Regions from separate parts of the Curtobacterium sp. SP.BCp genome, predicted to be linked through region 2. Evidence: predicted binding sites of a transcription regulator. Region 2 holds the regulator's gene; the other holds the start of a gene.
The links. The regulator HrcA, encoded in region 2, represses chaperone genes, less so after heat shock. The targets are predictions, from matches to a motif close to TTNGCACTCGNNNNNNNCGAGTGCNAA.
Positions count from the first base shown of each region.

Region 1: the regulator HrcA is predicted to act here: its motif matches at 3,659-3,685, upstream of groES (co-chaperone GroES).

Region 1 covers NZ_CP194338.1:3,401,173-3,416,495, reverse strand. The annotation lists gene rimI (ribosomal protein S18-alanine N-acetyltransferase) at 1-344, shown strand, start outside; gene tsaD (tRNA (adenosine(37)-N6)-threonylcarbamoyltransferase complex transferase subunit TsaD) at 331-1,386, shown strand; gene ACRQ4C_RS16315 (DUF4190 domain-containing protein) at 1,450-2,331, shown strand; gene ACRQ4C_RS16310 (class I SAM-dependent methyltransferase) at 2,419-3,621, opposite strand; gene groES (co-chaperone GroES) at 3,780-4,076, shown strand; gene rarD (EamA family transporter RarD) at 4,227-5,189, shown strand; gene ACRQ4C_RS16295 (ABC transporter substrate-binding protein) at 5,349-6,683, opposite strand; gene guaB (IMP dehydrogenase) at 6,929-8,431, opposite strand; gene ACRQ4C_RS16285 (branched-chain amino acid ABC transporter permease) at 8,880-10,091, shown strand; gene ACRQ4C_RS16280 (branched-chain amino acid ABC transporter permease) at 10,103-11,089, shown strand; gene ACRQ4C_RS16275 (ABC transporter ATP-binding protein) at 11,082-11,966, shown strand; gene ACRQ4C_RS16270 (ABC transporter ATP-binding protein) at 11,963-12,799, shown strand; gene ACRQ4C_RS16265 (hypothetical protein) at 13,013-13,192, shown strand; gene ACRQ4C_RS16260 (M15 family metallopeptidase) at 13,272-13,988, shown strand; gene alr (alanine racemase) at 13,985-15,145, shown strand; gene ACRQ4C_RS16250 (D-alanine--D-alanine ligase family protein) at 15,142-15,323, shown strand, end outside.
Region 2 covers NZ_CP194338.1:1,545,801-1,561,123, reverse strand. The annotation lists gene ACRQ4C_RS07555 (PhoH family protein) at 1-164, opposite strand, end outside; gene ACRQ4C_RS07550 (histidine triad nucleotide-binding protein) at 154-507, opposite strand; gene ACRQ4C_RS07545 (16S rRNA (uracil(1498)-N(3))-methyltransferase) at 542-1,279, opposite strand; gene dnaJ (molecular chaperone DnaJ) at 1,279-2,388, opposite strand; gene hrcA (heat-inducible transcriptional repressor HrcA) at 2,476-3,495, opposite strand; gene ACRQ4C_RS07530 (DUF4870 domain-containing protein) at 3,605-4,003, shown strand; gene hemW (radical SAM family heme chaperone HemW) at 4,027-5,244, opposite strand; gene ACRQ4C_RS07520 (HAD family hydrolase) at 5,273-5,965, shown strand; gene ACRQ4C_RS07515 (DUF1990 family protein) at 6,084-6,731, opposite strand; gene ACRQ4C_RS07510 (hypothetical protein) at 7,060-7,548, shown strand; gene lepA (translation elongation factor 4) at 7,553-9,400, opposite strand; gene ACRQ4C_RS07500 (pyridoxal phosphate-dependent aminotransferase) at 9,631-10,797, opposite strand; gene rpsT (30S ribosomal protein S20) at 11,034-11,294, shown strand; gene holA (DNA polymerase III subunit delta) at 11,633-12,652, opposite strand; partial or broken gene ACRQ4C_RS07485 (ComEC/Rec2 family competence protein) at 13,428-14,438, opposite strand; gene ACRQ4C_RS07480 (helix-hairpin-helix domain-containing protein) at 15,163-15,323, opposite strand, start outside.

The DNA of each region.
Region 1 (15,323 bases), 1.8 Mb from region 2:
ACGCCGGACTGTCCTCGCTCGCGGGCAACCCGGTCGCCGACGTGCAGACGATCGCGGTCGCCGCCGAGCAGCGTGGGCGCGGCATCGGCAGGGTGCTCTTCACCGAGCTGCTCGACGAAGCGCGTCGTCGCGGCGTGCACGAGGTCTTCCTCGAGGTGCGGGCGGACAACCCGGTGGCGCAGGCGATGTACACCGCGTTCGGCTTCGAGCACATCGCCACGCGGCCCCGCTACTACCAGCCGGACGGCGTCGACGCGTGGGTGATGCGCGCGGAGCTGCCCGCGGCACCCGGCACCGGTTCCGTCGGGCCGATCGGACAGGAGGCGCTCGATGAGCACAACTGAACCTCTCGTGCTCGGCATCGAGACGAGTTGTGACGAGACGGGCGTGGGCATCGTCCGGGGGAACACCCTGCTCGCGAACGTCATCGCGTCGAGCATGGACGAGCACGCCCGGTACGGCGGCGTCGTGCCCGAGGTCGCCGCACGGGCGCACCTCGAGGCCATGACGCCGACGCTGCACGAAGCGCTCGACCGCGCCGGCGTCTCCCTCGACGAGCTGGACGCCGTCGCGGTCACCGCCGGACCCGGGCTCGCCGGTGCGCTCATGGTCGGGGTCGGGGCTGCGAAGGCGCTCGCGGTCGCGACGGGCAAGCCGCTGTACGGGGTGAACCACCTCGTCGGGCACGTCGGCGCCGACGTGCTGCGCTCGGACGGCTCCGAGATCGAACTGCCCACGGTCGCGCTGCTCGTCTCCGGCGGGCACACGTCGCTCCTGCTCGTGCGGGACCTCGTGGCTGACGTCGAGCTCCTCGGCGAGACGATCGACGACGCCGCGGGCGAGGCGTTCGACAAGGTCGCGCGGCTGCTCGGCCTGCCGTACCCGGGCGGCCCGCAGATCGACCGGGCTGCCGCGGACGGCGACCCGACGGCGATCCGGTTCCCCCGCGGACTGACGCTGCCGAAGGACATGGCGGCGCACCGGTACGACTTCTCGTTCTCCGGGCTGAAGACCGCCGTTGCCCGCTGGGTCGAGAAGTGCCGCGACGAGGGCCGCGAGGTCCCCGTCGCCGACGTCGCCGCGTCCTTCCGCGAGGCCGTGGTCGACGTGCTCCTCACGAAGGCCCTGAACGCGTGCCGCGACACCGGGGTCGACCGGCTCCTGCTCGGCGGCGGGGTGGTGGCGAACGCCCGCCTGCGTGCCGTCGCGACCGAACGCTGCGCAGCCGCCGGTGTCGCGCTCCGCATCCCGCCGTTCGACCTCTGCACCGACAACGGCGCGATGATCGCCGCAGTCGGTGCACGGCTCGTCGCCGAGGGGCACGCGCCGAGCGACCTCGGGATCGCCGCCGACTCGACGCTGCCGGTCACGACCGTCCAGGTCTGAGGCCCGGCGGCGCGGCTCGGCGTCCTGCACGGGCTCGGGCTCCGTGTGGAACGATGGGGGCCGGTGTCCGACGAGTGGGTGCCGGGAGGGGTGGACGCGGTGTCCGATCAGAACCAGTGGCCGAGGCCCGGCCAGTCCGACGAGCAGGCGAGCGGCGGGTACTCCGGCGCCCCGCAGCCCGACGGCGATCGTGCGTCCGACGGCAGCCGTGCGTCCGATCCGACGTCGACCCCGGCGCCCGGTGAAGCACCGAGCGCGCCGCAACCGCCGAGCGCCCCGCAGCCGCCCGAGAACCCGTACGGCCAGAACCCGTCCGGCCAGAACCCGTCCGGCGCGCAGCAGACCGGCTCGCAGCAGAACCCGTACGCGACGCCCGGGCAGGAGAACCCGTTCGCCGCGCCGGGCCAGCAGCCGGGGTACGGGGCGCCGCAGAACCCCTACGCCGCGCCGAGCAACCCGTACGCTGCGCCGAACCAGCAGCAGTACGGGCAGCCGCAGTACGGAGGCCAGCAGCAGTACGGCGGCCAGCAGCAGTACGGCGGCCAGCAGCCGTACGGCCAGCAGCAGTACGGCCAGCAGCAGTACGGCCAGCAGCCGTACGGCGGCCAGTACGCCGCGGCGGGCTACCAGCCCTACGCGCAGCGCCCGAAGACGAACACCCTCTCGATCCTCTCGATCGTGTTCGCCTTCGCCGGCATCTTCATCCCGCCGATCATCATCCTGACCAGTCCGGCCGGCGCGATCATGGGCCACGTCGCCCTCGGCAAGATCAAGCAGACCGGTGAGGGTGGACGTGGTCTGGCGCTCGCCGGCATCATCGGCGGCTGGGCGTTCACCGCGCTGTGGATCCTCTTCGTCGCGCTCATCGTCATCGCGGGCATCGCCTCCCGCAGCGGCTCGGGCTACTCCGACGACTTCGGCTCCACGGGCGCGTTCGTCCTCTGAACCCGACGCACGACCCGCACACGACGCGCCCACGACGACGGCCCCCGCACCCGCGGGGGCCGTCGCGGCGTCCGGGGGGGGGGGGGGCTAGCCGGCCACCTCGCCCAGCCGCTCGCACAGGATCGCGGTGTGCCGTCCCTCCAGGCGGGTGAGCACGAGCGTCACTGCGCGCCGCCCCCGGAGCCGCAACCGCTTCCGGAACTGCGCGGGGTCGACGTCGACCCCCCGCTTCTTGATCTCCACGGTGCCGACGTCGTCGGCGGTCAATCGTGCCGCGAGCTGCTTCACGTCGAGCGGCAGGGTGTCGACGACCCGGAACCCCTGCGCGAACGGCGTCGTGACGGCACGGTCCGACGTGACGTAGGCGATGCCGTCGGAGAGCATGCGACCGTCGATCGAGCGGGCGAGGTCCCCGATGAGCCGTGCGCGGATCACGGCTCCGTCGGGCTCGTAGAGGTAGGTACCCAGGGCGCCGACGGACACGTCCGGTGCATCGGCGGCCCCGGTCAGCTCGGCGACCCCGTGCGCCCCGATCACGGTCGCGGCGCGCCGGACCCCGTCGCGGGCGAGCGGGCCGAACCAGAGGGCCAGCTCGACGACCTCGCGGTCGACGGACACCCACTGCGCCTCGGCGGTGTCGGGGATGAGGTCGCGGTCGGTGCCCGGGCCGAGCTTCACGCCGGTCGGGGTGGTCGTCGCGGCGGCGAACACGGTGTCGAGCGACGGCGACCAGTCGTCCGGGTCGGCCAGGCGCCGGGTGTTCCCGTGTCCGGCGGTGCGGCGGGCGGGATCCATCCACACGCCGTCGACGCGGGAGAGGTCGAACGCTGCGGCGTCGCCGAGCTCCACTCGGGCGCTCGGCCACGGCGCGAGGTTGTGCGTCGCGACCGCCGCGGTGACCTCGTCGCGGTCCACCGCGGTGACGTCGAGGTCGAGCGCGGCCATCGCCATCGCGTCCCCGCCGATCCCGCACCCGAGGTCGGCGACCCGCGAGAGCCCGGCGGCGGCGAACCGGCCGGCGTGCTGCGCGGCGACCTGCAGCCGGGTGGCCTGCTCGAGTCCGGCTTCGGTGAAGAGCATGCGCGAGGCGAACGGCCCGAACTTCGCGCCCGCCTTCTGTCGGAGCTTCGCCTGGGTCAGGACGGCGGCGACGAGCCCGGGGTCGTGCCCCTCGCCGCGGAGGCGCGAGACGACCCGGACGATCTCGCCGCCGTCGGAGACGCTCGGAGTACGGTCGAGCAGGGCCATCCCCTCGGGGGTGAGCAGCTGGGCGAGTTCGGCGGCGTCCATCCTCCGATCCTCCCAGGTGCACACCGAGTCCACCGTGTTGGCACTCGGATTGACCGAGTGCCAACGACCCCCTAGAGTTGGCGTTGGCACTCTCCTGTGCGTAGTGCCAACCCGGTTTTCATCTGTACCGAGTCTGTACCGAGAAAGAAGAGGTCACCGTGGCCGTCAGCATCAAGCCGCTCGAGGATCGCATCGTCATCCGCCAGGTCGAGGCGGAGCAGACCACCGCTTCCGGTCTGGTCATCCCGGACACCGCCAAGGAGAAGCCCCAGGAGGGCGAGGTCGTGGCCGTGGGCCCGGGCCGTGTCGACGACAACGGCAACCGCATCCCGCTGGACATCGCCGTCGGCGACAAGGTCATCTACTCCAAGTACGGCGGCACCGAGGTCAAGTACTCGGGCGAGGACCTGCTGGTCCTCTCGGCCCGCGACGTCCTCGCGGTCGTCGTGCGCTGAGTCCAGCCCACTCCTCGAACGCCCCGTCGGCCACCTGGTCGGCGGGGCGTTCGTGCGTCCGCGTTCGGTCCGGCGGGTGGTCACCGAGCGTTCCTGCCGGGAGGCACGGTGCCGGTCCGCAGCGTCGGCGCCGCTTCCTAGGATGGTTCCGTGAATGAACCGACGACCGTGCGCCCGGCCCGCAGCGAGGCATCCGTCGGTGTCGTCCAGGCGATCGTGGCGTACGGGCTGTGGGGACTCATGCCGCTGCTCTTCGCGGCGATGTCCCCGGCCGGCGCGTTCGAGATCGTGGCGTGGCGGATCGTCTTCGGCCTGGTGTTCTGCGTCGTCGCGATCGCCGTGACCCGGTCGTGGCTCCGGACCCGCTCACTGATCGCCCAGCGCCGGGTGATGCTCGTGATGGGCCTGGCAGCGGTGCTCATCCTCGTGAACTGGACCGTGTACGTCGCCGCGACGACCACCGGCCACACCGTCGAGGCTGCGCTCGGGTACTTCATCAACCCGCTCGTCACGATCGCACTCGGCGTGGTCGTGCTGCGCGAACGCCTCCGTCCGGCGCAGTGGACGGCCGTGGGCATCAGCGTCGTCGCGGTCGTCGTCATCGCGGTCGGGTACGGGCAGGTGCCGTGGATCTCGCTCGCGCTGGCGTTCTCGTTCGGACTGTACGGGCTCGTGAAGAAGCGGGTCGGCGGGACGGTCGACGCGCTGAGCGGCCTGACGATCGAGACCGTGTGGCTGCTGCCGATCGCGGTGGTGGCCCTCGTGGTCATGGGCGTGACGGGCCTCGGCGGCGGTGTGACGTTCGCGAGCGAGGGCTGGGTGCACGTCCTCGTCACGGTGCTGACCGGCCCGGCGACCGCGGTCCCGCTGCTGCTCTTCGCGTCCTCGGCGCGCCGGGTGAGCCTGTCGACCCTCGGGCTGACGCAGTACCTCGCGCCGGTGATGCAGCTGCTCGTCGGTGTGGTCGTGCAGCAGGAGCCGATGCCGCCCGAGCGGTGGATCGGCTTCGCGATCGTGTGGCTGGCGCTCGTCGTGCTCACGGTGGACAGCTTCGCCGCGGCACGGTCGTCGCGGCGTCGTGCCCAGGCCGCGCCGGTGGCGGACCCGGCCTGACCCGCCGGACGCGCGCCGTGCCTCCCGGCCGGTCCTGCGGACGGTCATGCCGAGAACGCGACGCGATCCGCCCTCTCAACTGCGAAAGCGACAGTCCCCCGCGGTTGAACTGCGGGGGACTGTCGCTTTCGCGTACTGGTCGTGCCTACCTGGTCGTGCCTACTTCGAGACCGAGCCCTGGATGGCGCTCTGGTACACGGGCTTGTTGTCCGCGTCGAACTTGTAGATGCCGATGTAGGCGCTCGACGGGTCGTTGTTGTCGTCGAACGGTCCGATGCCGGACGGACCCGTGTAGTGGATGTCCTTCCCGTCCCCGAGGAGCGTCGAGCACTCCTTGAACGTCGAGCACTCGGTGCCACCGTCCGCCCCGGAGACCGCGGCCATGTTGGCCTGGATCGTGCCGGAGTCGGTGCCCTTGCCCTTCACCGCGGCGAGGGCGGCGAGCATCGTGGCGTCGTAGGACTCGGCCGCGTACGAGTAGTCGGCGAGGTCCTTGCCCGAGGACTCCTTGTAGAACGCGGCGAGCTTCTTCTTCAGGTCGTCCTTCGGCGAGGCGCCCGGGATGGTGCCCTGCGCGCCCTCGAGCGTGCCCTTGTCGAAGTCCTTCGAGTAGTCCGCGGTGTTGCCGTCGGACATGTAGATGCTCGACATCTTCGCGTTCTGCGCCTTGAGCTCCGGGATGATCGACTTCGTCTCGTCGAAGGCCAGGACGACGATCGCGTCCGGCTTCGAGTCGAGCGCCGCCGTCACCTCGGACGAGAACGTGGTCTGTCCGGGCGGGAACTCCTGGCCCTTGCCCTTGCCGCCGTAGACGACCTGGCCACCGGACGCCTCGACCGCGGCCTGCACCGAGTTGCGGAGACCCGTGCCGTAGGTGTCGTTGAAGACGAGGAACGCGACCTTGGCGTTGCCGTCACCCGTGATGAGCTGGCCGAGGGCCGAACCCTGCACCGAGTCCGGCGGAGCGGTCCGGAAGTAGTAGGACGAGTAGCCCGAGAGGTCGGTCGCGGTGTTCGCGGGGGAGATCTCCACGATGCAGTTGCTCGTGAGCTGGTCGATCACGTTGAGCGTGACGGACGAGGACTCGGCACCGATCGCGACCGGGACCTTCGCGTTGACCAGCTTGGTCGCCGCGGCGCTCGACACGGTCATGTCGTTGCTGTCGCCGGAGTCCGTCGCCGGGCTGATCGAGACGTCCTTGCCGAGCACGCCGCCGGCCGCGTTGATGTCCTCGACCGCGAGGCCCACACCGGACTCGGCGGGCGGGTTGAGGTACGCGAGCGAACCGGTGAGCGGCAGGATCGTGCCGATCTTCAGCGCGTCGGTGCTGGGGGAGTCCGGAGCCTTGCAGCTCGCGGCCGGGTCCTTCTTCGCGCCGCCGGAGGCGGACTCCGAAGGCGAGCTGCCGCCCGAGGTGGTGGAACACGCGGCGAGCAGGAGCGCTGCCGCCCCCGCCACTGCCAGTGCCGAGGTGGCACGGGTGGTTCTGATCATCCGTGGAGCCCTTTCTCTGCGCGGGGGCCGGACCGCATCGGGTCGAGCGCGGTGTCCTCCGCGTGGGATGTCGAGAAAGCTAGAGCGGATCTGTTTCGCCCGTGTGACGATCATCCACCCCTGGATGTTTCGTTACAGACCCGTGATGAAAGCTGAGCAGCCGCACAACCGTCCCGCACCCCGGATGCACGAACGCCCCGCTCCTCACTGAGGAACGGGGCGTCCGGGGCGGTCGCGCGGACCGATCAGCGGCTGTAGTTCGGGGCCTCGACGACCATCTGCACGTCGTGCGGGTGCGACTCCTTGAGCCCTGCCGGGGTGATCCGGACGAACTTGCCGCGGGCCTTGAGCTCCGGGATGGTCCGGCCGCCGACGTAGAACATCGACTGCCGCAGGCCGCCGACGAGCTGGTAGACGGCGTTCGCGACGGAGCCGCGGTACGGCACCTGGCCCTCGATGCCCTCCGGGATCAGCTTGTCGTCCGAGGGGACGTCGGCCTGGAAGTAGCGGTCCTTTGAGTACGAGGTCTTCTTGCCACGGGTCTGGAGCGCGCCGAGGGAGCCCATCCCGCGGTACGCCTTGAACTGCTTGCCGTTGACGAAGACGAGGTCACCGGGGGACTCGTCGGTGCCCGCGAGGAGCGAGCCGAGCATCACGGTGTCGGCGCCGGCGACGAGGGCCTTCGCGATGTCGCCCGAGTACTGCAGGCCGCCGTCGGCGATCACCGGGACACCGGCTTCACGCGCGGCGAGGGAGGCCTCGTACACGGCGGTGACCTGCGGGACGCCGACGCCCGCGACGACGCGGGTGGTGCAGATCGACCCGGGACCGACACCGACCTTGACCGCGTCGACGCCGGCGTCGATGAGGGCCTGCGCACCCGCACGGGTCGCGACGTTGCCGCCGATCACGTCGACACCGGCGAACGCCGGGTCGGCCTTGATCCGGCGGACCATGTCGAGCACGCCCTCGCTCTCGCCGTTGGCGGTGTCGACGACGAGGACGTCCACGCCTGCCTCGAGCAGGGCGGTCGCGCGCTGCCACGCGTCGCCGAAGAAGCCGATCGCGGCGCCGACGCGCAGGCGTCCTGCGTCGTCCTTCGTGGCGTCCGGGTACTTCTCGCTCTTGTCGAAGTCCTTGACGGTGATGAGGCCCTTGAGGCGACCGGCCTCGTCCACGAGGGGGAGCTTCTCGATCTTGTGTTCGGCGAAGATCGCGACGGCGTCGTCGGGGTCGATCCCGACCGGCGCCGTGATGAGCGGTGCCTTCGTCATGACGTCGCGCACGAGCGTGGTCTGGTGCTCGAAGGGGGCGACGAAGCGCATGTCGCGGTTCGTGATGATGCCGACGAGCTTGCCGTCGCCCTCGACGACGGGCAGGCCGGAGACGCGGAACTGACCGCAGATCGCGTCGACCTCGGCCACGGTGGCGTCGGGGGTGGTCGTCACCGGGTTCGTGATCATGCCCGACTCGGAGCGCTTCACCTTGTCGACCGCTGCGGCCTGGTCGGCGATGGACATGTTGCGGTGCAGGATGCCGATGCCGCCCTGGCGTGCCATGGCGATCGCCATGCGGGCCTCGGTGACGGTGTCCATCGCCGCGGAGAGCAGCGGGACGTGCACCTGGATGCGCTTGGTGAGCCGGGACGTCGTGGACGCCTCGCTCGGGATGACGTCGGTGTGCCCGGGCAGGAGCATGACGTCGTCGTACGTGAGTCCGATGAATCCGAACGGATCCGGCTGGTCCATGAGTCCCCTTCGTGGGCTGGGTGCCGTGGGGCGGCACCTGAAGTGGTCGAGACACCGGGAACGCAGCGACGGGTTCCGGATGAGCAATGGTAACGCGCGCGGGTGTGCGCGCATTCCGGACCGTGGCACACCGCAGAACCTGTGCAGGATCACGGTCAGGGCACGATTTCTCCAGGGAACGTGGTGGAAACACGGGGGACACAAAAACTCCCTAGGGTCCTCGACTATCCGAACGAGAGGCTCATCCGTGGGTTCCATCACTCCGCCGGGGTCAGCGCTGCGGCGCCGGTTCCGCCGAGGGGCGCCAGGCCGCAGCCGCCTGGTCCTCGCCGCAGTACTCTTCCTCGCTTTCCTCGCCACCTTCGCGGTCGACTGGGCAGTGTCGCCCGCGGCCCAGGCGGTGACGAGCAGTCCCAGCGCCAGCGCGCCTGCCTCGACCGGGCCGTGCGTGGTCAGCCCGACGAACGGGTGCATCCGCGGAACGATCCTCGACTCCGAGCGGGACCCCGCTGCGGGCGTCGCGGTGGACGTCGCGGGCGCCGGCGGTTTCGCCCAGACCGCGACCACCGACGACTCCGGTCGCTGGTCCGTGACGATCACGACGCCGGGGCAGTACACCGTCAGCGTCGACCAGGACTCCCTGCCGAAGGGCCAGTACCTGACGAACGCCGCGGACGCCGAGCGGAAGGTGACCGCGACGCTCAACGCCAACGTCGGGCAGATCTTCCAGCTCTCCGACCAGCAGGGTGCCACCACGCAGGCCGACACGAGCAGCTTCAGCTTCACGCGTGCCTGGCAGCAGTTCGCCTCCGGCATCCGACTCGGGCTCCTCATCGCGCTCGCCTCGATCGGCCTCTCGCTGATCTACGGCACCACCGGGCTCTCCAGCTTCTCGCACGGCGAGCAGGTGACCCTCGGCGGGCTCCTCGCCTACGTCTTCGCGAACCAGCTCGGATGGAACATCTGGGTGACGGGCATCGTGGTCACGCTGCTGTGCGCCGCGACCGGGTACCTCCAGGACGCGGCGATCTGGCGGCCACTCCGCCGGAAGCGGATCAGCCTGACGCAGCTCATGATCGTCACGATCGGCCTCTCGATCGCCGCGCAGTACGCCTTCCAGTACTTCTTCGGCGCCGCGACCGTCCGGATCCAGCAAGGCAACCCGGAGACGATCACGTTCGCCGGCATCACCCTCACGGTGCAGTCCTACGTCGCGATGGCGATCGCACTCGTCGTGCTCGTCGCCACCGGGCTCTTCCTCGCCAAGACCCGCTTCGGTCGAGCGACCCGCGCGGTGTCGGACAATCCGGCGCTCGCCGCGGCGTCCGGCATCGACGTCGACCGGGTGATCCGGTTCGTGTGGACGCTCGCCGCCGGCCTCGCGGGGCTGTCCGGCGTGATGCTCGGCCTCGTGCTGAACGGTGTCAACTGGCAGACCGGCCTCCAGCTGCTGCTCCTCATGTTCGCGTCGGTGACCCTCGGCGGTCTCGGCACCGCGTACGGGGCGCTCGTCGGCTCGATGATCATCGGCATCGTCGTGGAGCTCACGAACCTCGTGCTGCCGGGTGACTTCAAGTACGCCACGGCCCTCGTGATCCTCATCCTCATCCTGCTGTTCCGGCCGCAGGGCATCTTCGGTCGCGCCGAGCGGATCGGCTAAGGGAGCGCGTCATGGACTACTTCGTCAACCTGCTCAGCAGCCTCAGCCAGGAGGCCCTGGCACCCACCACGGCCGCGTTCGCCCTCGCCGCGATCGGTCTGAACGTGCACTTCGGCCTCACCGGACTCGTCAACATGGGCCAGGCGGCGTTCCTGCTGCTCGGCGCGTACGGCTTCGCGATCTCGATCACGAACGGACTGCCCTTCGTGGTAGCGGTGCTCATCGCCCTCGCGATCGCGATCGTCTTCGCGGTCATCCTCGGCATCCCGACGCTGCGGCTCCGCGGCGACTACCTGGCGATCGTGACGATCTCCGGCGCCGAGATCATCCGCATGGTCGGCCGATCGAGCCTCCTCACGGACACCACCGGCGGCTCGAACGGTATCGCCGGCTCGACCTACCGCGACCCGTTCAACGCGATCAGCCCGCTGCCGGACGGCACGACCACCATCCTGTGGTTCACGTACTCGAACAACGGCGTCAACGGCTGGTGGATCCGACTTGCGGCGTGGGGCCTCGTCGCCCTCTTCACCCTCGTGCTCTTCCTCCTCATGCGCAGCCCGTGGGGCCGTGTCGTGAAGGCGATCCGCGAGGACGAGGACGCCGTGCGCTCCCTCGGCAAGAACGTCTACTCGTACAAGATGCAGGCGCTCGTGTTCGGCGGCGCGCTCGGGGCCCTGGCCGGCGTGATCTACGTCCTGCCGAGTTCCGTGCAGCCCGACGCCATGGGCCGATCGATGACGTTCTTCATCTGGACGGCGCTCATCCTCGGCGGCGCGGCGACGGTGTTCGGGCCGGTGCTCGGCGCGGTGCTGTTCTTCGTCGTCCGACTCTTCATCCGCACGGTCGCGAGCGACTTCATCCCCGACTCGATCATGAACCAGCAGCAGGCGGAGCAGTTCTCCTACGTGCTCGTCGGCGTCGCGCTCATGCTCCTCATCGTGTTCCGTCCACAGGGACTCCTCGGCAACAAGAAGGAGCTGACGTTCAGTGTCTGAGTACAGCCACCCCAAGGCCGACCCGATCCTCACGGTCGACACCGTCACCCGTCGCTTCGGCGGCATGACCGCGGTCGACGTCGACCACCTCGAGGTCCAGCGGGGCTCGATCACCGCCCTGATCGGCCCGAACGGCGCCGGCAAGACCACGTTCTTCAACCTGCTCACCGGGTTCGACAAGCCGAGCCCCGGCGCGACGACCCGCTTCAACGGTGACACGCTGCAGAAGACGAGCGCGACGCACATCGCGAACAAGGGCATGGTCCGCACGTTCCAGCTCACCAAGGCGCTCTCGCGGCTCACGGTGATGCAGAACATGCTGCTCGGAGCGCGCGACCAGCCGGGCGAGAACTTCTTCGCCGCGCTCGTCCCCGCCCTCTGGCGACCCCGCGAGCGGGCCATCACCGCGAAGGCCGAGGAGATCCTCGCCCGCTTCAAGCTCGACACGAAGGCCGACGACTACGCCGGCTCGCTGTCCGGCGGCCAGCGGAAGCTGCTCGAGATGGCCCGCGCGCTGATGTCCGACCCGACGATGATCATGCTCGACGAGCCGATGGCCGGCGTGAACCCGGCGCTGACCCAGTCGCTCCTCGGGCACATCCAGTCCCTCCGCGACGACGGCATGACCGTGCTGTTCGTCGAGCACGACATGCACATGGTCCGGCACATCTCGGACTGGGTGGTCGTGATGGCCGAGGGCAAGGTCGTGGCCGAGGGACCGGCGGACACCGTGATGGACGACCAGGCCGTCATCGACGCGTACCTCGGCGCCCACCACGACACCGACCTGGGCGACGACTCGCTCCTCACCGAGGAGACCTACGAGGAGCTCGCCGAGGAAGTCAAGGAAGAAGACGAGCAGGAGGCGACCCGATGACCGACGCACCGAACGCTGCGGACGCGAGCCGCGCCTCCAGTCCGGAAACGCCGCAGGCGCCGGAAACGCCGCAGGCGGCGACCGCCACCCTGGACCGCGAGCCGGTCCTGAGCGCGAAGAACCTCGTCGCCGGCTACCTGCCCGGGGTGAACATCCTCAACGGCTGCGACCTCGACTGCTACCCCGGCGAGCTCATCGGCATCATCGGCCCGAACGGCGCCGGCAAGTCGACGCTCCTCAAGGCGCTCTTCGGCCTCGTCTCCATCCGTGAGGGGTCCGTGAGCCTGCAGGGTGAGGACATCACGAACCTCAAGGCGAACAAGCTCGTCCAGGCGGGCGTCGGCTTCGTCCCGCAGACGAACAACGTGTTCCCGTCGCTCTCCATCGAGGAGAACCTGCAGATGGGGCTGTACCTCCGGCCCCGGAAGTTCGGCGAGCGCCTCGAGGTCATCTACGACCTCTTCCCGGTGCTCGCGCAGCGCCGCAACCAGCGGGCGGGCTCGCTCTCCGGCGGTGAGCGGCAGTCGGTCGCGATGGCCAGGGCGCTCATGATGGACCCGAAGGTGCTGCTCCTCGACGAGCCGAGCGCCGGACTGTCTCCCGTTCGGCAGGACGAGACGTTCATCCGCACACGCCGGATCAACAAGGCCGGTGTGTCGATCATCATGGTGGAGCAGAACGCGCGACGCTGTCTGCAGATCTGCGATCGTGGGTACGTGCTCGACCAGGGGAGGAACGCGTACTCGGGCACCGGGCGTGAGCTCGCCGACGACCCGAAGGTCATCGAGCTGTACCTGGGCACGCTCGCCAAGGACGTCGACTCGGCGCGGTAGCGCCGGTCGGCCGCGGGTCCCGCTGTGGGGGTGGGATCCGCACCGGGTGGGGCCGTGCGTGGACGCTCCGCGCCGCACGGCCCCATTCCCGTGTCGGTGGCCGCCCGTGGGGGCCGCGCCGCCGGTCGGGTCGGCCACGCCCCCTCGCCCACGCCCCCTCGGCGACGGACTGGAGGCACGAGTCGGCTCCGACGGTCGGCTACCGTGGTGCAGGTGCGCACTCCAGGTCCCCGCGCGCTCGACGCCGTCGTCTGGCTGCTCTTCGTCGCCCTGTTCGTCGGCGCCGCGCTGCTCGTGAAGGTCGCCGCGGTGCTGCTCGTCGTCCTCGTGGTGCTCGCGGTCCTGCTCGGCCTCACGTTGCGGGTCCTGCGGAAGCGTCGGTCGCGCGGCTGATCGCAGTTCATCCTCCGGGACGACAGCGCTCACCCGCGGCCCCGATCCGCCGCGGGCACCCTGCCGCCACGCTGAGTGCGTGCCCACGCTCATCAACGACCCTCGCGTCCTCGCGGTCACCGTCCGACCACGGCGCGAGCCGCTGGTGCCCGTGGCCGACCTCGGTGTCCGCACGACCTCGACCGGTGTCGGCGGGCTCGTCCGCCGCGGGGTGGCGGAGCGCCTCGCCCGTGCCGACCGCGCCCTGCCCGCCGGCGTGCACCTGCTCGTCGGCGAGGGGTACCGGACGCTCGCGGCCCAGCACGCGATCATCGCCGACTACCGTGCGACCCTCGCCGCCCTCCACCCCGGCGTCACCCCGGGCGAGCTCGACGACCTCGTCTCCCGCTTCGTCGCACCCGCGCAGGCGGCGCCGCACGTCGCCGGTGCGGCGGTCGACTGCACCCTCGTGGACGACGACGGCGACCAGCTCTGGATGGGCACGGCGATCGACGACACCCCCGAGCAGAGCGGCGGCCGGTGCTTCACGGGCTCGCCGGACATCGACGACGAAGCCCGGGCGAACCGAGCGCTCATGGCCTCGGTCCTCGAACCGGTCGGCATGGTGAACTACGAGACCGAGTGGTGGCACTGGAGCCACGGCGACCGGTACTGGGCACACCGGACGGGAGCCGCCGCCGCGCGGTACGCGGCGGTCCCGGAGGCGTCCGACGCCGCACGGTCCAGGGCGGTCCCGGAGGGGGCCGGCGCCGCGGTGCGCAGCGCCGGTGCGGTGGACCCTCGGGCCGTCGCATGACCGTCCTCGCGGCGCCGGTGCCGACCACACCGACGGTCGGGCCGCTCCGCACCGTGCACCCCGCCGCGATCGCCGCGAACGTCCGCCGGGTCACCGCCCGCGGGCACGACCTCGTCGCCGTGGTGAAGGCCGACGGCTACGGCCACGGCGCCGAGGTCGTCGGTCGCACGGCGCTCGCCGCGGGGGCGTCTGCACTCGGCACCGCGACCCTCGCCGAGGCGCTCGTGCTCCGGGCCGCGGGCATCGACGCCCGCCTGCTCTGCTGGCTGCACCTCCCCGGGGCCGACTTCGCCGCCGCCGCGCGGGAGCGGATCGAGGTCGCGGTCGGCGACGAGGCGACGCTGGCCGCCGTGACGGACGCCGGACGGCTGACCCGCACCCCCGTCGTCGTGCACCTCCACGTCGACACCGGGATGGCGCGCGAGGGCGCCGAACCCCACCGCTGGCAGGGCCTCCTCGACGCCGCAGCCGCTGCCGAGCGAGCCGGTCACGTGGTCGTGCGGGCGGTGATGGGGCACGTGCCGAACGCCGACCGTGCCTCGGCGTCGCGCGCGGCGACCCTCCTGCGGCTCGCCGGACTCGCGGCCGACCTGACGCTCGGGCACCCGGTCGACCTGCACCTCGGCGGGACCCCGGCCGCGTTCGCCGGGGCCGACCTGGCCGGCATCGCCGTGCGGGTCGGGGCGGCGCTCGTCGGCATCGGCCCCGCCGGTGCCGGACTCGTCCCCGCGATGACGGTCACCGCGCCGGTCGTCGCGGTGCGCTCGGTCCGTGCGGGCACCCCGGTCGGGTACGACGGCACGTGGACGGCGCCGCGGGACGCCGTGCTCGCCGTGCTGCCGGTCGGGTACGCCGACGGTGTGCCCCGCGCCGCGTCGGGGTCGGCGCGGGTGGGCCTCCGCGGGCAGCTCGTGCCCGTGGTCGGTCGGATCAACATGGACCAGGTCGTGCTCGACGTGACCGGGCTGCCCGGGTCACCCGTGGTGCCCGGAGAGGTCGCCACGCTGATCGGACCCGCGGGCGTGCCCGCCGGCACCGGGCCGACCGCCGCGGACTGGGCCGCCTGGGCCGACACGAACCCCCACGAGATCGTCACCGGACTCGGCGGCCGCATCGCGCGCACCGTCGCCACCACGAACAGCAGGAGCACCGCATGAGCACCACCGAGCCCGTCCGCGTCGTCGTCATCGGCGGCGGCGCCAACAGCGAGCACGAGGTGGGGCTCGCGAGTGCCGCCTCGGTCGCGGCCGCCCTCGACCCGACGAGGTACGAGGTCGCGCGCCTGACGATCGACCGCGACGGCGGGTGGCGCTCGGCCGACCTGCCGTGCTCCTT
Region 2 (15,323 bases):
GTGAGGCTGACCTCGTTGCCGCGCACGACGACGCGGACCCCGGGGTACTGACGTTCGACGGTCTTGAGCAGCCGGTCCTGCGGACCCAGCAGCTGCACCATGGCGATGCCGTCGACGGTGAGCTCGGACGTGGCGTCCTGCTCGAGTGGTTCGTTATCCGGCAAGGGTGCCTTCCTGCAGTTCACCTGCGAGTACGTGCGCGTGCACGTGGAACACGGTCTGACCGGCTGCTTCGCCGGTGTTGAACACGAGACGGTACTGGCCGCCGGCACGCTCGTCGGCGATGCGCTGCGCGGTGGCGACCACGTGGGCGAGGAGGTCGGGGTCCCCGGAGGCGAGCTCCGTCACGTTGCGGTACTGCTCGGTCTTCGGGACGACGAGCACGTGGACGGGAGCCTTCGGCGCGATGTCCTCGAACGCGATGACGCGGTCGTCCTCGGCGACGACGATCGCCGGGATCTCGCGCGCGATGATCTTCGAGAAGACGCTGGGCGTGCTGGTGCTCATGTCCCCATCGTAGAACGCGCCGCCGACGGCGGGCCTACCAGCGCCCGAGCCGCGTCTGGAGGATCGACAGTGCCGCCGGACCCGCGGTCGAGGTCCGGAGCACGGTGTCGCCGAGTCGCACCCGCACGGCGCCCGCGGCGACCAACCGGTCGAACTCGCTGCCGTCGATGCCGCCTTCGGGCCCGACGACGAGCGCGATGTCCTCGACGTCGGCCGGCGGCTCCCACGCGGAGAGCCGGACGTCGCCGACCGGGTCGAGCACGAGCACCGCCCGTCCGACGCCGACGGTCCCCACGAGCTGCGCGGTCGTCACCGGCGCCTCGACGGCCGGCACCCGCGGACGGATCGCCTGCTTCGAGGCCTCGTGCGCGATGGCCTCCCACCGCGCACGGCCCTTCTCGACCTTCGCCCCCTCCCACCGGGAGACACTGCGGGCCGCCGACCACGGGACGATGCGATCGACGCCGATCTCGGTCGACGCCTGCACGGCCATCTCGTCGCGACCGCCCTTGGCCAGGGCCTGCACGAGCGTCAGCGTGGGCGACGGCGCCGGGGAGACGTCCACCGCCGTGACCTCGAGCACGAGGGCGTCGCGGTCGGTGGTCACCACCGGTCCGGTCACCACGGTGCCGTTCCCGTCGCCCAGGCGCAGCGTCTCGCCGACCCGCACCCGCGCGACCGACACCGCGTGACGGCCTTCCGCCCCGCCCAGCGACACCTGGTCGCCGACGGTCACGCCGTCGAGCGCGGGCACGAGGTACAGCGAGGCCATCAGAAGTTGAAGAAGCGGTCGCGGAGCTTGCCGAACATGCCCTGCTGGAACCGGGCGAGCTGCGGCTTCGTCGCCTTGTGCGACTTCGCGAGCTGCTCGACCAGCTGGCGTTCCTTGTGCGAGAGCTTCGTCGGCGTCACGACCTGCACGCCGACGCGGAGGTCACCGCGCCCGGCGCCGCGCAGCTTCGTGACGCCGCGGTCCTTGAGCACGAGCACGTCCGCGCTCTGGACACCGGGACGGATCTCGAGCTCGACCGGCCCGTCGAGACCGTCGATCGTCGCGGTGGTGCCGAGGATCGCGTCGGTCATCCCGACCTCGAGCGTCGCGAGCAGGTCGTCGCCGTCGCGGCTGAAGACGTCGTGGTGCCGCACCCGGATCTCGAGGTAGAGATCACCCGAGGGGCCGCCGGCCGGACCGACCTCGCCCTGACCCGGCATCTGCAGGCGCAGCCCGGAGTCGACACCGGCGGGCACGTCGACCGGGATCGAGCGACGGGCACGCACGCGGCCCTGGCCCTGGCACGTCGGGCACGGGTTCGGGATCACGGTGCCGTAGCCGCGGCAGGTGCCGCACGGCGCGCTCGTGACGACGTTGCCGAGGAGCGAACGGACCTGGCGCTGGATGTGGCCGGAGCCGCCGCAGATGTCGCACGTGCGCGGGCTCGTGCCCGGCGCGCAGCACGAGCCGTGGCAGGTCTCGCACAGGACGGCCGTGTCGACCTCGACCTCCTTGTGGGTGCCGAAGACGACCTCGTCGAGGTCGACGTCGATGCGCAGCAGGGCGTCCTGCCCCCGCTCGGCACGACTGCGGGGACCGGAGCCCCGACCGCCGCCACCACCACCGAAGAAGGCGTCGAAGATGTCGCTGAAGCCACCGGCCCCGCCACCGAACGGGCTGTCCGCCTGCGGTCCGGCGTCGTACCGACGGCGCTGTTCGGGGTCGCTCAGCACGTCGTACGCGTGCGTCACGTCCTTGAAGCGCTCGGCGGCCTCCGGGCTGGGGTTCACGTCCGGGTGGAGTTCCCGCGCCAGGCGACGGTAGGCCTTCTTGATGTCGGCATCGGAGGCGTCCGGCTGGACGCCGAGGACGTCGTAGTGGTCTGCCACGTATCCCTCAGAGAGTTTCGGTTCGGTCGGTCTGGAGGCCCGGTGCGGGTCGTGCGCGTGGGTCGCGCCGATCGCGGTGCGGGCCGGTCAATGTTCGCCCAGGAGCTTGGACAGGTACCGTGCGACGGCCCGGACGGCGGCCATGTTGCTGCCGTAGTCCATCCGCGTCGGCCCGAGCACCCCGAGCCGTGCCACCTCGCCGCCGGCGAGGTACCCGCCCGCGACGATGCTCGTGGCGTCGAGGCCGTACTCGGCGTTCTCGACCCCGATGCGCGCGGCCACGGCGATGTCGTCCACCTGCATCTCCCCGAACAGTCGGAGCAGGGTGACTTGTTCCTCGATCGCCTCGAGCACGGGGAAGAGTCCGCCGGAGAAGTCGGACTCGCTCTTCGCGAGGTTCGCCGCGCCGGCCATGAGCAGGCGGTCCTGGCGGTTCGCCGCCACCTGCTCGATGAGGGTCGCGACGACGACCCCGGCGAGGGGCTGGACGTCGGGGCGGAGCTGTTGCGGCACCGCCCGGAGCGCCCCGGGCACGTCCTGCAGGAGCAGCCCCACCGTGGCGCCGTTGACGACCGTGCGGAGTTCGGTGAGCGCCGACTCGTCCAGGCTGACGTCGCTCTCGACGACGCGCTGCTCGACGCGCGCGGTGTCGGTGATGAGCACGACCATGAGCCGTGTGTCACCGAGCCGGACCAGCTCGACGTGCTGCACCCGGGCGCGCACCATCGACGGGTACTGCACGAGGGCCACCTGGTTCGTCAGCTGGCTGAGCAGGCGGACCGTGCGGCCGAGGACGTCGTCGAGGTCACCCGACGCACCGAGGAACGTCTCGATCGCGTGACGCTGTGCACTGGAGAGCGGGCGGGCGGCGGCCAGGTGGTCGACGAACACCCGGTACCCCTTGTCGGTCGGTACCCGTCCGGACGACGTGTGCGGGGCGACGATGAGCTGCTCGTCCTCGAGCTGGGCCATGTCGTTGCGGATGGTCGCCGCACTGACCCCGAAGGCGTGGCGGTCGACGATGGACTTCGACCCGACCGGCTCGCGGGAAGCGACGTAGTCCCGCACGATGGCCTTGAGGACCTCGAGGCTGCGTTCGCTGACCACTCGATCCCCTTTCCGTTCGCGTTGGCACTCTCGTGTGTCGACTGCTGATCCTACGCCCGACGGCCGACAACACGGGACGTCCGTCGGCGCTCGTCGGTACGCTTCCCGCATGACCTACGGACAGCAGCCCGGCGGCCCAGGCGGCCCCCAGTACCCGCCGAACTACCAGGCGCCCCAGCCGATGAGCCCCGAGGACCAGCGACTCTGGGCGACCCTGACGCACGTCGGCGCGATCTTCTTCAGCCTGCTCGTGCCGATCGTCGCGTACCTCGTGCTGCGCGATCGGGGCCAGTTCGTGCGCGAACACACTCGCCAGGCACTGAACTTCCACATCACCGCGGCGATCGCCGGAGTCGTGTGCGGCCTGCTCTCGATCATCCTCATCGGCCTGATCCTGCTGCCGATCTTGGGTGTGCTCGTGATCGTGTTCTCGATCCTCGCCGCGATCGCCGCCAACCAGGGCCGCTTCTACAAGTACCCGCTGTCGATCGAGTTCATCAAGCAGTAGCGGATCACCCGGGCGCCGAGGGCTCAGTCGAGCAGCTCGCGGACCACCGCGTCCGCGAGCAGCCGGCCCTGCCTGGTCAACTCGACCCGACCGCGCACCGCGGCCGAGCCGTCCACGAGACCACGTGCGATGAGCCCGGCGACGCGGCCACGGGCCTCCCGGCGGAGTTCCGACGTGGCGAGCTCCCCGCGGACCCGCGCCGCGAGGAGCACGCGCTCGACGTACCGTGTCTCGTCGTCGAGGGTCTCGCGGCCGGCTGCCGGCGACTCCCCCGCGAGCACCCGGTTCGCGTACGCGGCCGGGTGCTTGACGTTCCACCAGCGGGTGCCGGCGACCGCGGAGTGCGCGCCCGGGCCGACGCCCCACCAGTCGTGACCCTTCCAGTAGGACAGGTTGTGGCGGCTCGCGTGGGCCTCGCCCCGTGCCCAGTTCGAGACCTCGTACCAGGAGTACCCGGCCGCACCGAGGACGTCGTCGGCGAGCTCGTACATGTCGGCGGCGAGGTCGTCGTCGGGAGCGGGCAGTTCGCCCCGGGCGACCATCCGCCCCATCGCGGTGCCCTCCTCGACGATGAGCGAGTACGCCGAGACGTGGTCGGGCGCACAGGCGATCGCCGCGTCGAGCGAGGTCCGCCAATCGGCGAGGGACTCCCCCGGCGTCGAGTAGATGAGGTCGAGCGACACGTCGAGGCCCTGCTGCTTCGCGAGGTCCACCACGAGCGGCACCCGCTCCGGGTCGTGCGTGCGGTCGAGCGTGGCGAGGACGTGCGGCACCGCCGACTGCATGCCGTAGCTCACCCGGGTGAAGCCGCCCTCGCGGAGCGTCTGCAGGGATGCGCCGTCCACCGAGTCGGGGTTCGCCTCGGTGGTGACCTCGGCGCCGGGCACGATGCCCCACGTCTCGTCGATCGCGCGGAGGATCATCACGAGGTCGTCGGCCGGCAGCATCGTCGGGGTCCCACCGCCGAAGAACACCGTCGACACCGGACGACGCGGGACACCGGAGCGCTCGAGCACCGAGGCGGCGAAGCGGATCTCCTGCACCGCGTGGCCCGCGTAGTCGTCACGACGGACCCCGCGCAGCTCGGACGCCGTGTACGTGTTGAAGTCGCAGTACCCGCACCGGACCCGACAGAACGGCACGTGCACGTAGACGCCGAACGGGACGTCACCCGCTCCCGGTCCGGGGGTGATCAGCCCGTCCGACGGAGCAGGATCGGCGATCGGCAGGGCGCTCGGCATGGACTCCATTCTCGGTCATGATGGAGGCATGGAGCACCACACCGTCCCCACCACGGTGCTGTGGGACATCGACGGCACCCTCGTGCTGAACGCCTCCTCGCCGGGCAACCTGTACCACCTGGCGCTCGAGCGGGCGGTCGGCCGTGACCTCACCCTGCGCGTCGGGCACCAGCACGGACGGACGGACGCCGGCCTCATCGCCGAGCACGTCCGGGCGCACGACCTCGACGACGCACTCATCCCGACCGTGTCCGGGCACCTGCGCGACCTCACCGACGAACGCTTCCGTGCCGGTGACCACCGGAAGCCGGCGCCGGGTGCCCGCGACCTCCTCCGACGCTTCGCCGTGCTGGGCTGGCGCAACGGGCTGCTCACCGGCAACTCCGAGCACCGGGCACGCGTCAAGCTTCGTGGCGCGGGGTTCGACCTCGAGGCGTTCGACTGGGCCCACTCGTTCTTCGGCGACGAAGAGGTCGACCGAGCCGGCGTGACCGGACGTGCTGCCGCTGCGCTCCGTGGCGAGCGGGCCGTGATCGTCGGCGACACCCCGCGGGACGGCGAGGCCGCCGACGTGGCGGGCATCCCGTTCCTGGCGGTCGCGACAGGCGTCTACGACGTCGAGGCGCTCCGGTCGACGAGTGCGGTCGCGGTCGCGCGCGACTGCGTGCAGGACGTGCAGCTGATCGAGGACGCGATCGCCGCGCTCGCGCCCCTGCGCTGACGGGCAGTGGCCCGGGCGGCCACCGAGACTCCGCTCCGCGGACACCTGCGCGCTGTCCGGGCCGCGGAGCTGTCCGCCGAGCGGAGTCTCGGCGTGGGCGATGTCAGGCGCGGAGGGGTCAGTCTCCGCGCAGCGCCGCGAGGTACTTCTCCGCCATGACCCGCTGCTGCCGGCGGAGCAGCGGCTCCACGAGGCGCCACTTCCGGCTCGCCGGCTGCGAGAACTGCCGCAACTGCAGCCAGACCGAACCGTCCGACGTGCGCTCGACGACGAACGACTCCTCGCCAGAGAGCGGGTGGCCCTCGAGCGTGCCGTACGCGAAGCCCTTCCGGTCCGTCTCGTCGATGATCGACACGACCCGGACCGGCGCGTGCACGGTCTGCCCGAACGCGTGCATCGTGAGCGTCGCGGTCGTCCCCGCGGTCAACAGCGGCGTGCCGTCGGGCGCGAACCGTTCGACCTTCGATGTGCCGATCGACGCGGGGGCGATCGGGACGCCGTGCTCGTCGAAGGTCACCGGGTTGTAGCGGACCTCGTCGTCGTCGGGCTGGTCGTCGACCTGCACGCGGATCCCGCTGCGCTCCTGGATCTGCCAGGACAACGCCTGCGTCACGGCGGTCTCGAAGCGGGCGTCGCCGTGGCCGATCCGCGCGCGGGACTCGGTGGGCGTGAAGCCCTCCGGCGGGTACGTCATGAGGTCCGACGCCTGGGTCGCGCCGACCGCGCCGTACGTCAGGGCGGTCCGGTAGCTGCCGCGGGAACTCATGCCGACCAGCCTACTTGGCGGTGCGAACCGTCACGACCCAGCTGCCGCGGGAACGCATGCCGACCAGCCTCCTCGGCGGTGCGAACCGTCACGACCCAGCTGCCGCGGGAACGCATACCGACCAGCCTCCTCGGCGGTGCGAACCGTCACGACCCAGCTGCCGCGGGAACGCATACCGACCAGCCTCCTCGGCGGTGCGAACCGTCACGACCCAGCTGCCGCGGGAACGCATGCCGACCAGCCTCCTCGCGATGACGACACAGAGGTTGACGGGCGAACCCCGAACTGGAGGCTCGGATCGCTCCCGCCACACCGCTATCGTCGGTCCGTGCCCACCGCGACCGCCGTCCCCCGACCTCGGACCGGCCGCACCCCGCGGACGCTGGGCACCCTCACCGCGATCGCCTTCGCGATCGCGGTCATCGCGCGGCTCGCCCTCGACCGGTACGAGGCGAGCGCCGCGCTCCCCGTCCGGTACACGAGCGAGCTCCCCGTCGACCGGTACCCGGTCGTCAGTACCCTGCTCGCGCAGGTCGCCGTCGCGAGCATCGGCGTCGGCGTCCTGCTGTTCGGCGCGCTGCTCGTGGTCGTCGTCCGACGCTCCCGCCGACGCCCGGTCGTCCCCTGGCTCGTCGGCGGAGCGGTCCTGCTCGCCCTCGGCGCGGCCGTCGCGTCCGTGGTGGCGAGCGAGCAGACCACGTTCGTCGCGATGACGGAGTGGAGCACCTGGCGGACCGCACTGGCGGGACTGGCCGCCGCGTGCCTCCCGGCCGTTTGCCTGGCAGCCCTGCGGGCGCGCGCCGAGCGCACCCGCTGAGCCGCTACTTCTTCTTCTCTTCGACGTCGCCCGAGAGCGCCGCGATGAAGGCTTCTTGCGGCACCTCGACGCGACCCACCATCTTCATGCGCTTCTTGCCCTCCTTCTGCTTCTCGAGGAGCTTGCGCTTGCGGGTGATGTCACCGCCGTAGCACTTCGCGAGGACGTCCTTGCGCATCGCCCGGATGCTCTCGCGCGCGATGATGCGTGCGCCGATGGCGGCCTGGATCGGCACTTCGAACTGCTGCCGCGGGATGAGCTTGCGGAGTCGCTCGGTCATGAGCGTGCCGTACGCGTACGCCTTGTCGCGGTGGACGATCGCACTGAACGCGTCCACCTGCTCACCCTGCAATAGGATGTCGACCTTGACGAGGTCGGCCGCCTGGTCGCCCGTGGGCTCGTAGTCGAGCGACGCGTAGCCCTGCGTCTTGCTCTTCAGCTGGTCGAAGAAGTCGAAGACGATCTCGCCGAGGGGGATCTCGTAGCGGATCTCGACGCGGTCCTCGCCGAGGTACTCCATGCCGAGGAGGGAGCCGCGGCGCGACTGGCAGAGCTCCATGATCGCGCCGACGTAGTCCTTCGGCGCGAGGATGGCCGCGCGCACCATCGGCTCGCGGACCTCGACGATGCGGCCGCCGGGGAACTCGGAGGGGTTCGTGACCTCGGTCACGGAGTTGTCCTCGTTCGTGACCTCGTAGATCACGCTCGGGGCGGTGGTGATGAGGTCGAGGCCGAACTCGCGGCTCAGGCGCTCGGTGATGATCTCGAGGTGCAGCAGGCCGAGGAACCCGCAGCGGAACCCGAACCCGAGCGCCACGGAGGTCTCGGGCTCGTACACGAGGGCGGCGTCGGACAGCTTGAGCTTGTCGAGCGCCTCGCGGAGGTCCGGGTAGTCGGAGCCGTCGATCGGGTACAGGCCCGAGAACACCATCGGCTTCGGGTCGGTGTAGCCGGCCAGCGGATCGGTCGCGGGCTTCTGCGCACTCGTGACGGTGTCGCCGACCTTCGACTGGCGGACGTCCTTCACGCCGGTGATGAGGTAGCCGACCTCGCCGACGCTGAGGCCCTTCGTCGGCTTCGGCTCCGGCGACGACACCCCGATCTCGAGGATCTCGTGCGTCGTCTTCGTGGACATCATCTGGACCTTCTCGCGCGGCGAGATGGTGCCGTCCACCATGCGGACGTAGGTGACGACGCCGCGGTAGCTGTCGTAGACGGAGTCGAAGATCATCGCGCGGGGCGGGGCGTCGACCGTGCCGACGGGCGGCGGGACCGTGCCGACGACGCGGTCGAGGAGCTCGGGGACGCCGACACCGGTCTTGCCGGAGACGCGCAGCACGTCCTCCGGCTTGCCGCCGATGAGCTGCGCGAGCTCGGCCGCGTACTTGTCCGGCTCCGCTGCGGGGAGGTCGATCTTGTTGAGGACCGGGATGATCTCGAGGTCGTTCTCGAGCGCCAGGTACAGGTTGGCGAGCGTCTGCGCCTCGATGCCCTGCGCGGCGTCCACGAGGAGGATCGCGCCCTCGCACGCGGCGAGCGATCGTGAGACCTCGTACGAGAAGTCGACGTGCCCAGGCGTGTCGATCATGTTCAGCGCGAACGTCTTGCCGTCGAGCTCCCACGGCATGCGGACGGCCTGGGACTTGATCGTGATGCCGCGCTCGCGCTCGATGTCCATGCGGTCGAGGTACTGCGCGCGCATCGCCCGCTCCTCGACGATGCCGGTGATCTGCAGCATGCGGTCGGCCAGCGTGGACTTGCCGTGGTCGATGTGCGCGATGATGCAGAAGTTGCGGATCGCCTCGGCCGGGGTCGCGGCGGGCTCGAGCGGCGCGGATGCTTGTGGGCTCACGGTTCCTCAGGGGTCGGGACGGTCGAACGATTGTCCCACGTCCGCGCGCCGGCGGCGCGCACCGCGGGCCGCTCTGTGGAGACGGGGCGCGGCCCTGGACGCTGTGCAGGACGGCCTGGAGGCGCGGGGCGGGCCCGCACCGCGCCTCCAGGCCGACGGATGGTCGCCGTCACGGCGGCTCGCGCCGTGTCCTCGGGCGGTGGCGATGGCCGGCTGCTCGCGCCGTCTCGTCAGACGGCCGCCGTGGCAGGTGCGGGCAGCGCGCCCAGGCCGCTCCGCAGGTCCTCCGCCGTCGCGGCCAGTGAGATGCGGATCCACCCCTCGCCGGTGCGCCCGAACGCGCTCCCCGGCGCGACCGCGACGTGCTCGCGGTGCAGCAGCGCGAGCGCCCACTCGGCGACGTCCCCTCCCGAAGCGTGCGAGACGTCGACCCAGAGGTAGAAGGCGCCGCGCGGGTCGAGGTAGCGGACACCAGCGGCGTCGAGGACCTCCTTCGCCACCTCGAGGTTCGCTCGGTAGTGCTCCCGGGCGTCACGGACCGCCGAGTGGTCCCCGACGATCGCGGCCAGGGCGGCGTACTGGTCGGGTTCGGCGACACAGCTGATCATCGCCTCCTGGGTGGTGCGCATCGTCGGCCCGAGGCTCTTCGGCGTCACGAGGTACCCCACCCGGACCCCCGTCATCGCGTACGTCTTGCTCAGCGAGAACGCCGAGAACACCCGGTCGTCGTCGTCGAGCGCAGCGATGCTCACGTGGCGGGTGCCGTAGGTGAAGTACTCGTAGACCTCGTCGCTGATCACCCAGAGGTCGTGCCGCTTCGCCAGTGCGAGGAGCTCGCGCAGGGTGTCCTCGCCGAACACCGAGCCGAGCGGGTTCGACGGCGAGTTCACGATGATCGCCCGCGTCCGCTCGGTGATGCTCGCCTCGAGTGCCGCGAGGTCCGGCTCGAAGCCGTGCTGCGGCGTCAGCTGGTACGGCACCGGTGTCGCGCCCAGGATGTGCGCGTTCATCGTGAACGTCGTGTAGCCGGGGTCCGGCACGAGGACCTCGTCGCCTGGACTGAGCACGAGCGTCATCGCCTGGAACAGCGCCTGCGTCGCGCCGATCGTCATCCAGACCTGCTCGAGGTCGACCTCGATGCGGTTCTCACGGAGGAGCTTCTCGCGGATCGCCTGCCGGAGCGGGGCGATGCCGCCGTTCGGCGTGTAGTCCGTCCGGTCCTCGGACCACGCGCGACGGGCGGCCTCGCCGATGTGCGGTGCGACCGGGACGTCGGGCTCGCCGATCACGAGCATGGTGACGTCCGTGCCGTCCGCGCGGAGCAGTGCGGCCTGTTCGAAGACCCTCCGGATGCCGGAGGCGGGGACGGTGTCGATGCGTGGTGCGAGGGACGGCATGCTCGCCACGGTAGCGACCGCGTGTTGCCGGGCGGTTTCGGCCGGTCCGGGTGCCGTGTCGTCGTGGTCGGCGTGCGGCGGTTCGCGGCCTGTCGGGCTTTGGCCGCTGGGCCTGCTCCTGGTAGTGTTGGTGGCTGGCTTCCGCGTTCCCCGCCCACGGGTGGAACGCGATGCGACCAAGGGCCCCTCTACCCAGCGGTCGCGACCACCCGTAGAGACGAACAGGAGCAACACGCATGGCGAACATCAAGTCGCAGATCAAGCGCATCAAGACCAACCTCAAGGCCACCGAGCGGAACAAGGCGTACCGCTCGGAGCTCAAGACGCACATCCGCCACACCAACGAGGCCATCGCCTCGGGTGACAAGGACAAGGCCGTCGCGGCCCTGGCCCTCGCGTCGAAGAAGCTCGACAAGGCCGTGAGCAAGGGTGTCATCCACAAGAACCAGGCCGCGAACCGCAAGTCGGCCATCGCGAAGAAGGTCTCGGCTCTCTGAGACTGACTCCTGCTCGAAGGCCCCGCACCGTTCGGTGTGGGGCCTTCGTCGTTCGCGGGGTGTGGCGGCGCGGGCGGGGGGCCTCGGGCGGGGGCGACGAAACGCGCGCGTTTCGACGATGCACCGGTCGATCGACGCTTGGTTGGTCGCATACGTGGTGCGTGATGACCGGGGATGATCGGCCGCGACGTTCCGCGCGCCGATCGACACGCGCATCGTCGGCTTCGAGGTCGTCGCGCGAGGTCGGGCGCACGCCGCCGCCCACCCGCGCCACGGGCGAGCATCACCACGTCAGCGGGCCAGGACCACCAGCGATGGCCGTGCGCCGGGTCGACCGGTCAGCGGTCCTCGCCGCGCCGGGCGATCGTGCGGACCATGACCTCGAGCGCGTAGTGGGCGTCGCGCGAGCCGCCCTTCACCGCCGTGTCGGCCGCGGCGATGCTGAGGATCGCGTTCGCCAACCCGGCCTCGCTCCAGCCCGCGACGTCCCGCTGCGCACGCTGCACCTGCCACGGCGCCATGCCGAGCGCGGATGCGGCCTGCCCGCTCGGCCCGCGGAACGCGCTGACCTTCGCCATGGTCCGGATCTTGCTCGCGAACGCGGCGACGATCGGCACGGGCGCCTCACCCGTGGCGAGGGCGTGCCGGAGCTCCACGATCGCGGGAGCCGACCGGCCGGCGAGGGCGATGTCCGCCACCTTGAAGGCGTTCGTCTCGACGCGTCCGCCGTAGTACTTGTCGACGACCTTGTCCGTGATCTCCTCGGCGGAGTCGGCGAGCAGCTGCCGGCACGCCGCAGCGAGTTCCGCCAGGTCGTCCGCGAAGGCCGCGACGAGCGTCCGGACCGCTGACGGCGCGATCTTGCGACGGGCGGCCCGGAACTCTGCGTTGACGAAGTCGATGCGGTCGGTCTCGCGCTTGAGCTCGTCGCACTGCACCTCGACGCCGCCGCCGACCCCGCTGCGGATCGTGTCGAGCAGCTTCTTGCCGCGCATGCCACCGCCGTGCCGGAGTACGAGGGTGACGTCGTCCGCCGGTCCCTCGAGGTACGCGATCGTCTCCGTGATGAACGCGTCCGTGCACTTCTCGACGTTGGTCACCCGCACGAGCCGGGGTTCGCCGAACAACGACGGGCTGGCCAGTGTCGCGAGGAGCCCGGGCGCGTACTGGTCGGCTTCGAGGTCGTGGATCTCGAGCGCTGGGTCCTCGCCGACGAGCAGGTCGCGCAGCACGCTGATCGCACGATCGGCCAGGAACGCCTCGGGCCCGGTCACGAGGACCACCGGTGCCGGTCGGACGCCCGACCACGGGACCTGGTCGATCTTCGCGGCGGCGCGCGCTGGCTTCTTGGCGGGCATGCGGTCCTTCCGGTGCTGCGAACGGCGGGGCTCCCGTCGCGCTGACGATCCTACGGCCGACCGGCGACGTCCGAGACCGGCCGACGAGCGACGCCGTCGGCGACGCGCGGACCCGGCCGACGGGGGCACCGTCCGACGACGTGCCGGGCGGCGCACCCGACGCGCGCCCGGGCGACCGCTCGGTCCAGACGCGCGGCCCGTCCACTCCCGGCGCAACCACCACCGTGCCGTGGAGGTCCGTGCGGTAGACGGCGGTCCCGGTCGCGGCGAGCACGTCGAGCACCCGACGGGTCGGGTGACCGTACGAGTTGTCCGCGCCGACGCCGATCAGCGCCACGCGCGCCCGGAGCGCCCGGTAGAGCCCGGCGTCCTGGTCCGCCGACCCGTGGTGGGACACCTTCACGACGTCGACCGGCGCGGACCCGGCTCCTCCGCTGGACGACGTCCGCATCCGCCGCTGCGATGCCTCGCCGAGGTCGCCCAGGAGCAGCGCGGACAGCGTCGCGGCGTCGCCGTCCCTTGCCCGGACGTGCAGGACGAGACTCGCGTCGTTCCCGGACTCCGACGACGTCGGCAGCGGCCAGACGACGTCGGCGCGGACGCCTCCGAGGTCGACGGACGTCCCGGCAGCGGCGCGGAGCACCTCGACCCCGGCCTGTCGCAGCCCCCGCACCACACCGTCGTCGGCGGGCCGTCCGACCGGTCCGACGAGCGCCGTGGTCACCGCAGCCTGGACCTCGGTCACGGCTCCGACGTGGTCACGGTCGAAGTGCGTCAGCACGAGCAGGGCGATCCGGTCGACCCGCAAGAGCTCGAGACACGCGCGAAGGAGTTCCGGTTCGTCGCCGGTGTCGACCAGCGCGACCGCCCCGGCGGAACGGAGCAGGACCGCGTCTCCCTGCCCGACGTCGCACGCCGCGGTCGTCCAGTCGGTGGGGACACTCCCCCGCACCACGAGCCGCGGCACGCCGACCGCGCCGACTCCGACGACCAGGACGACGGCCGACACGAGCAGCAGCCGGACGCGCACGGACGTCCCGACGAACACGGCGACGGCGACGCCCGCGCACACCAGCACCGCGAGCACGACCCCGACCGGTCCGACCGGCCACGGCGCCGAGGCCCCGGGGAACGCCGAGGCCGTCCGGGCGATCTGACCGACGATGCTCGCGGGCACCCACGCCACCGCGGCGAGGACCGCCGCTCCGCCCGGCCACACCGGCGCGACGACGCACGCGCCGAGGCCCACCACCGTGATGATCGGTGCCAGCGGCTCAGCCAGCAGGTTCGCCGGCACCCCGTACGTCGGCAGCTGCGGGGCCAGCAGGATCGTCACCGGCCAGCACGCCACTTGCGCAGCCACGGGGACCGCGACCGCCGCGGCCACCGGGGGCCAGACCCGCCGGGCGAGCAGCTCCGTCAGCGGCGGCGCGAGGACGACGATCCCGGCCGTGGCGAGGACCGACAGGGCGAAGGCGAACGACCGTGCGTACCAGGGGTCGACGACGAGCATCCCCACGACGGCGAGGGCGATGAGCGGGACGCCACGGACCGGACGCCCCGACAGGTGCACCACGAGCACGACGACCGCCATCACGGTGGCGCGGACGATCGAGGGATCGGGCCGTACCAGCACGACGAAGGCGAGCAGGAAGCCCACGGCGACGACGGCCCGGACGAGCCGCAGCAGCCCGAGCGCCCGACCGAGCAGCACCACGAGGCCGACGATCACGGCGCAGTTCGCGCCGGACACCGCCGTCAGGTGGGTGAGCGCAGTGGTCTCCATCGCGGCCTCGGTCGCCGGGTCGAGCCCGCTCCGGTCGCCGATCGCCATGCCCCGGAGCAGCGCGGCCCCGGGTTCGGGCAGGTCCGCGGTGACGGCGACGAAGGCCTGCCGCGAACGATCGGTGCCCGCGAGCAGGCCCGTGGGTCGGTCCACCCGCACCGAGCCGCGCAGGAACACGACGAAGGCGGTCGGCGATCCGGGGTCGTCCTGCTCGACCGACGCCGTCCCGTGGACCGTACTGCCGGCAGCGAGTCGCCCCGGCGCACCGGCGTCGCCGTCCGGGACCACCCGGACCGGGACGCGCAGCGACGTCGCGCCGTCTGCTGCGGTCAGCGTCCCCGTCACCGATCGTGCACCCCGTTCGAGGTCACGGTCGAGTGTCACCTGTACGGCACGCCGACCGCCGGGGTCGGACAGGACGGCCGGCGAGCGGCGGTCCTGGCCGACGGCGACCGCCACCGACACCAGGGCGACGAGCAGGGCGGTCGTCACGACGACGGTCACCACGGCCGCGAGCGACACGGCTCCGCCGCCCCCGAGGCACCTGACGAACAGGACCACGATCCCGACGGCCGCGACCACCCCCGCGGCGACCGCCACGATGACCGCCCGGTCCGGGCTGCCGACGAGGAGCGCCGACGCAGCCCACGCGGACGCCGCGGGGACCGCGATGCGCAGGTCAGCGACCCGCGCGCCGACTGCTCGCCCGACACGCGTGACGACGTCAGACACGGACGCGGTCTCGCAGGTCCGCGAACTTCGCGTCGCCGATGCCGCTGACGTCGAGGAGGTCCTCCACCGAAGCGAAGCGCCCGTGTTCCGCCCGCCATGCGATGATCCGTGCCGCGAGCGCCGGACCGATCCCCGGCAGGGTCTCGAGCACGG